2 regions of the Vreelandella venusta genome follow, and region 1 is predicted to be linked to the other one. Evidence: predicted binding sites of a transcription regulator. Region 1 holds the regulator's gene; the other holds the start of a gene.
The links. The regulator sigma-54, encoded in region 1, starts transcription at its own class of promoters, with help from an activator protein. The targets are predictions, from matches to a motif close to TGGCACNNNNNTTGCTNT.
Positions count from the first base shown of each region.

Region 2: IR195_RS19110 (urease accessory protein UreD) is a predicted target of sigma-54. The motif match lies at 1,867-1,884, and genes of this name have one in related genera.

Region 1 covers NZ_CP065135.1:2,623,231-2,626,631, forward strand. The annotation lists gene lptC (LPS export ABC transporter periplasmic protein LptC) at 1-103, shown strand, start outside; gene lptA (lipopolysaccharide transport periplasmic protein LptA) at 112-615, shown strand; gene lptB (LPS export ABC transporter ATP-binding protein) at 691-1,416, shown strand; gene IR195_RS12695 (RNA polymerase factor sigma-54) at 1,522-2,937, shown strand; gene hpf (ribosome hibernation-promoting factor, HPF/YfiA family) at 3,036-3,344, shown strand; gene ptsN (PTS IIA-like nitrogen regulatory protein PtsN) at 3,349-3,401, shown strand, end outside.
Region 2 covers NZ_CP065135.1:4,153,564-4,156,964, forward strand. The annotation lists gene IR195_RS19100 (PepSY-associated TM helix domain-containing protein) at 1-545, opposite strand, end outside; gene IR195_RS19105 (DUF3649 domain-containing protein) at 565-846, opposite strand; gene IR195_RS19110 (urease accessory protein UreD) at 944-1,828, opposite strand; gene IR195_RS19115 (winged helix-turn-helix domain-containing protein) at 2,147-2,533, shown strand; gene modA (molybdate ABC transporter substrate-binding protein) at 2,626-3,401, shown strand, end outside.

The DNA of each region.
Region 1 (3,401 bases):
ACGCATTAGCGCTTCACGTATGGATGTATGGCTGGATGATAGCCAGATCCGCTTAACCAATAACGTGCGCGGCGTTCACCCGCCTGCCACTCGTTCTCAGTAGGAGTCGCGATGAACGCTCTTATTCGCACGGCACTCTTCGTCATTACACTACCTATTTCTGCGGCAGCGCTACCGGTCATGGCACAAAGCCAAGCCCCTGTAGAAGTAGAGGCTGATCGTTTAGATCTAGATCAACGCGCAGGCACTGCAGTCTATTCGGGCAACGTCGATATTCGTCAGGGCAATATGCAGCTACGCGGAGATCGCGTTGAGATTCAGCGCAACGATGCTGGCGAGCTATCGCGCGCCGTTGCAACCGGTGGACGAGCCTATATACGCAACCAGCTCGAAGACCAAGCCAGCCCAATGGAAGGCTGGGCAAAGCGCATCATTTATCATGTTGCCGAGCGTCGGGTAGAGCTAATCGACCAAGCGGAGCTGACCCAGCAAGCTGACCGCTTCGAAGGTGGGCGCTTAGAGTATTTTATCGACCAAGGTGTAGTTCAGGCGCGTTCTGATGTTAGCGGCAGTGAACCACAACGTATCCGCATGACTCTTCAGCCGGAACAATAGGAGTGACCAGTGGCGACAAAACATGCAGGGTCTGCACCTCACACAGCCTTAGAATCAGCATCAGAAACAGCGCCGATAAAAACACTTTATGCCCACCACTTAGCCAAAAGCTATAAACGCCGCCGTGTAGTTAAGGATATTAACCTAGAGATATCTCAAGGCAGCGTGGTAGGACTGCTAGGCCCCAATGGCGCGGGCAAAACGACATCCTTCTATATGATTGTCGGTTTGGTAAAGTCTGATGCTGGAAAGGTAGGCATCGACGGGCTTGATTTGACCCACGCCCCCATGCACGAACGTGCACTGGCAGGTATTGGGTACTTGCCCCAGGAAGCCTCTATTTTTCGCAAACTGACCGTCGCCGATAACATAATGGCAATTCTGGAGACTCGCAAAGAACTCGATCGCAGCGCTCGGGAGCAGCGCCTTGAGTCGCTACTGGAAGATTTTCACATCACTCACATTCGTGACAACTTCGGCATGAGTCTTTCAGGCGGAGAGCGTAGACGTGTTGAAATTGCACGCTCCCTCGCGACAGAGCCTGCCTTTATTCTGCTTGATGAGCCGTTTGCCGGCGTTGATCCGATCTCAGTAGGCGATATTAAAACGATCATTCGAGCACTCAAAAAACGCCATATCGGCGTACTGATCACCGACCATAACGTCAGAGAAACACTAGATATTTGCGATATTGCCTACATTGTAGGTGACGGCCATATCATCGCCAGCGGCCCCCCTCAGGAAATTCTCAACAACCAACGGGTAAGAGACGTTTATTTGGGGGCTGATTTCCGCCTGTAAACAGCCACCTGCAGAAAAAATAGTATGGGTGGCATACTTATTGCACTTGCACCAAGCCATAACTCGCACTAGGGTGGAGCTTTCTGATTAACGAGTGGTTCTCAGATGGTCATGAAAGCTTCTCTTCAATTGCGTATCGGTACACAGCTGACCATGACACCTCAGCTGCAGCAGGCCATAGCCCTGTTACAGCTATCAACGCTGGACCTCCGTCAAGAAATTCAGCAAGCGCTTGATGCCAACCCCATGCTTGAGCAGGAAGACGAGTTCGGCGAGCAGGCCGTTAGCGAGCCCCAGGAAGCTGAGTGGTCCGAAAGCATTCCTAACGAGCTCTCTACTGACAGTGACTGGTCAGACACTTATCAAGACCTGGGTAGCCATGGTGCCAGTGGCGAGGGGCCAGACTTTGAGCGTCAAGCCGCTGGTCAAAGTTTACATGGCCACTTACTTTGGCAACTCGCCATGACAGATTTTTCACCACGCGACCATGCCATTGCTGAAAGCCTCATCGATGCACTGGATGCCAACGGCTACCTCACACAGCCGCTCAATGACATTCGCGAAGGACTTAAAGCCCAAGGGCATGAAGGCCTTAGCCAGCGTGAAGTTGAAACAACCCTGCTGCGTCTTCAACAGTTTGAACCCACCGGTGTATTTGCTCGCGACCTGCGAGAATGCTTAATGCTGCAGCTCGCCTCACTCCCCGAAGATACACCGCTGTTGATGCCTGCCAAGCGGCTAGTGCGTCAATTTCTTGAAGCGCTCGGTAAAGATGATGCGCGCCTGCTAAAGCGACGGTTAAGTCTGGATGATGAGCAGCTTGATGACGTCATTCGTTTGATCCGCAGCCTTGATCCCCGCCCTGGGAGTGCCTTTGGCGACACAGATGACAGCTACGTAACGCCAGATTTAGTCGTCCGCCATGACCACGAAGGATGGCACCTGGAGCTAAACCCAGAGGCGCTGCCGCGCTTGCGCATTCAACCTGACTACGCAAGCCTCATCAAACGGGCTGACAAGAGTCAAGATAACCAATTTTTAAAAGAGCATCTTCAGGAAGCTCGCTGGCTCATCAAGAGCCTTTCAAGCCGAAATGATACGCTGCTGCGGGTGGGTCGAGAAATCATCGCTCGCCAGATAGGCTTTCTGGAACACGGTGAAGAAGCCATGAAACCGCTGATCTTAGCCGATATCGCAGATGCCGTGGAAATGCATGAATCTACTATTTCCAGGGTCACCACCCAGAAATATATTCATACTCCGCGTGGCGTGTTCGAGCTCAAATACTTCTTCTCAAGCCAAGTAAGTGGCCAGGATGGCGGCGACAATCACTCCAGCACTGCCATCCGAGCGCGAATCAAAAAACTGGTACAAGATGAGCCGCCCGGAAAACCCCTCTCAGACAGCCGCCTCGTGGCGCTATTGGAAGAGGGTGGCATTCAAGTAGCAAGGCGAACGGTGGCCAAATATCGTGAATCAATGGGTATTCCCTCTTCAAGCGAGCGCCGCCGTTTACGCTAATAAAACAGTGCTAACGAGACAAAGTCCGTCTAGGGGCTTTGCAATAGCGCAAAAAGGGTTACAATCGAAGAACAGTCCGATGGATAAGGAGCACGTCAATGCAAGTAAATATCACTGGTCATCACGTAGATCTGACTGACGCCTTGCGTGACTATGTAAATGAGAAGCTGGAACGCGTTGAGCGCCATTATGACAACATCACCACCGTACAAGTAACCTTATCTGTTGAGAAGGAGCGTCAACAGGCTGCCTGCACCCTGCATGCTGCCGGAGCCGATCTACACGCAGAAGCATTAGACAATGATATGTACGCTGCAATTGATGCACTAGCGGACAAAATTGACCGTCAACTCGTTAAACACAAGGAAAAAGCACAAGCTCGCGCCCAAGGCGCCGGCGTGCGTTAACTCAATGACGTTGGAAACCATTCTTCCCCCGGAGCGCGTGCTGTATGACGTCCCCGG
Region 2 (3,401 bases), 1.5 Mb from region 1:
GAAAATGCATTGTGCGCATCAAGCCAACTGCGCGCGCCCTTTTGGGGCCGGAAAGCAAAAAAGTCGCGCAGGATTTTTTTATGGGTTATCACGCCGCTAATGATTGCCACGAACATCATCATGGTGGCGATACCAACGATCCAGCGGCCATAGATGGCGGGCAGATGATGCAATTGGAAATGGAATCGATAGAAAAAATCCCCCCCACGCGTTTCTCGCGGGGTAACCAACGTCAGAGTGGTTGGGTCAAGTATCGACCGCTCTCTCCCATCCTGCCCAAACCAGACGGCTGTCGAAACAGCCTCGCGCTCATTAGGGAAGGTGATCTGCCAGCTTCTCGCTGAGGAAGCATGTTCAGTAAGATAGTGCTGCCAGTAATCCGCTAGGCGTCGATTGTCCCACTCAGCATTCGTGGCGACACTCGGAAGTTCGGGCTGCATCCACAACGAGATACTCTCTTTGAAGTAACTCAGAGTGCCCGTCAGAAAAACGGCAAATAGCAGCCAAGCAGCCAACAAGCCGCACCATGTGTGCAGCTGGGCCATATTACGCCTCACGCTGCGCTTAGTGGACGCCATAGTTAGCCACCACTAGAAGGCCGCCAATGGCTAGACCGATAGCCCCCCAAAGACGTATCAAACTCGGCGTGATAAACGACCAGATCGCCACGCCCGCCCAAATAATGAAGCTTCCCATCATGCCGATACGCAGAGACATCATGGTATCAAACGGTAAGCCAAGCGCTGCCACCGAAAACAGTGCAGCAACGATATAGCCGCCAAGCGTCGCGGCCAGGATGCGTAATATCAGCAGCCAATAGGAAGAGGATAAGACGTTGAGCAGCATGGTGCATCTCGGTGCAGGTCACAGACCACCATTTTAATGCAAAAGGTTTTCATTTGCATTAGTGAAAATAACTTATTTAGCACCTGCTGCACAACGTTTAGGTTAACCAAATGCGCGGTGTGTGGGCGACATGAGCGATCCAGTGCGGGCGCAGTACATGCCACGCCTGCTCACACAGCGTCCAGGCTTCATTGCGTGAGTTTCCGAGATAACGTAATAACAGCACGCCCTGGCGAACGGTAACCGCCCAGCGCGGGTTATCCGGCAGCGCTTCGCGTAGCTCCTCAATCGCCACACCGGTATCTTCTAAGCCCACCGCCCATAGCGTGGCTTGCACCGTGGCGCCCCCCTGCCCCCAGCGCCCGTTAAAACGCGGATGTGCAGGATCCAACGGTTGGCGTTCAAGCCACAGCGGCTTGCCATCTAGGGTTAAACGAAAGTGCTGTTCAATGCGGCCTGTTACATAGGGAAGTTCACTGGCGGGGCGGCCCAGCGCCATGATTTCCCAGCCCAAGCAACGGGCACTGCCATGCAACGCAATATGCGTTCGCTGAGCGCCTTTGGAGCCATCAAAGGCGATCGTTTCTTGAGGAAGCCACTCAAGGATGCCGCCATCTTCCACGTTAAGCTCAGTCTGTTGGTTCCAGGCAACGCCCTGACTGTCAGCTTTATAAAGCTTGTTAGCCGCAGGGGTGGTGAGCAGCGCATGAGCATCACGCTCGATGTGGGCGCGAATCGTCAGGGCATCGCCACTGACTAAACCACCGGGTGGATGCAGCACGTACACATGGCAAGCTTCCGTGCTGCCTTCTGGGTAAAACGGCCGCTGTACTCGTAGCGGCCCTTGGTGACGAGCCTGCACCAATCGGGTTGAGCCCTCACGGTTAGCAAAACGCAGCCCCAGCGATGCCGCCCAGTGGCGCTCGCCATCAAAGCGATGGCCTGAGCTAGCGGCAGGTGTCGCAAGTTCACACAGAGTCATGGCGCTATCGCTTCCAGTTGGTCAATATTTCAACTTGAAATGCAAGGAGTGCGCCAAAATGGTGAAAAACCACGTTTCTTTGTCGACACAATAACTTAAGCCTTGAGATTGTTAGCCAATAACGGTCTTGAGCACCAAAAAAGAGCGTCAAAATGGATAAGCGCACCACGTTGGAGCAACCTTCAACGCTGTTAGAAGAAGGCCAAAGCCTTGTTAACCTAGGCTGGGAACGCTTCTTCGCCAACCACTAAATGGTAAGCGTTGGGGACTGTATCGTTGCTAAACTGATACGCACATAGTCATCAGCAGAGTTCAATAATGACACGCACCCATCACCCTTCCCCTACCTTCCAGTTGCGCTTAGCGTTAAACCACGACGTGGTAATTGGCCCTGGTAAGGCTGACCTGTTGGAAATGATTGATCAAACCGGCTCAATTTCTGCGGCGGGCCGCGCGCTGAACATGAGTTATAAAAAAGCCTGGCAACTGCTCGAAACTATGAACGGCTACTTTTTATCACCGCTGGTAGTCACAAGTTCCGGTGGAAATGCACGAGGTGGAGCACACCTAACAGAGATGGGCAAACAAGTACTTACCCACTATCGAGCACTGGAAAAGCAGTTTGTGATGGCAACGCCTGACGATGCCAAAGCACTGCTAGCGCTTCTGTCACCTTCTGATGATGCCGAGCGCGACAATGATTGATCGCCATCCAGCCACGCGTTATTTGTCATTGAACACGCGCTGAGTATTCGCTAATCTCCGCTATATCCATGTGGAAATAGCGGAATAAAACGATGCTTAACTTCGGTGTGAACAATCGCCTGCTTGCCAGCGTTATTCTATTTAGCCTTCCGACGGCATCAGCGCTCGCGAGCGACAATGTGCACGTTGCAGCCGCTGCGTCGCTGACCGATGCGCTAAACGATGCCATTGCGGTTTATGAAACACATAATGACGTTGATGTGACCGCGATTTATGCTTCGTCGTCTACCCTTGCTCGACAAATCGCCAGCGGCAGTCCCGCGCAGCTATTTCTTTCCGCAAATGTGACGTGGATGGATTGGCTTGAAGATCAGCATATCAATGTGCAGCAACGTAGGGATTTACTGCAAAATCGATTGGCGCTTGTTAGTGCCAGCGATAGCGTGCCAATGCAGTTCACCCCGGGGGAAGGCATCGCTATTGAAACGCTATTAGGCGAGCGCGACCGACTGTCCGTGGGAGACCCAGACCATGTACCGGCCGGTATCTATACCCAGCAAGCACTGGAGACACTGGGCGAATGGGAAGCTCTAGCGCCGCGCCTAGCCCGTGGCAGTGATGTGCGCGCTGCATTAGCGCTGGTAGAGCGTGAAGAAACACCCATCGGTGTGGTGTATCAAACGGATGCTTTTGCCAGCAAGGCCGTCAGGGTACTTGGGTTATTCCCAGCCGCCAGCCACGACCCCATTACGTACCCCATCGCCCTGATTGATGCCGAGCAAAACGCTGCTGCCGTGGCGCTACGAGAGTGGCTAGCCAGTGAAGAAGCCCTCGCTATCTTTGCCGAGCACGGCTTTGACACAAGCAT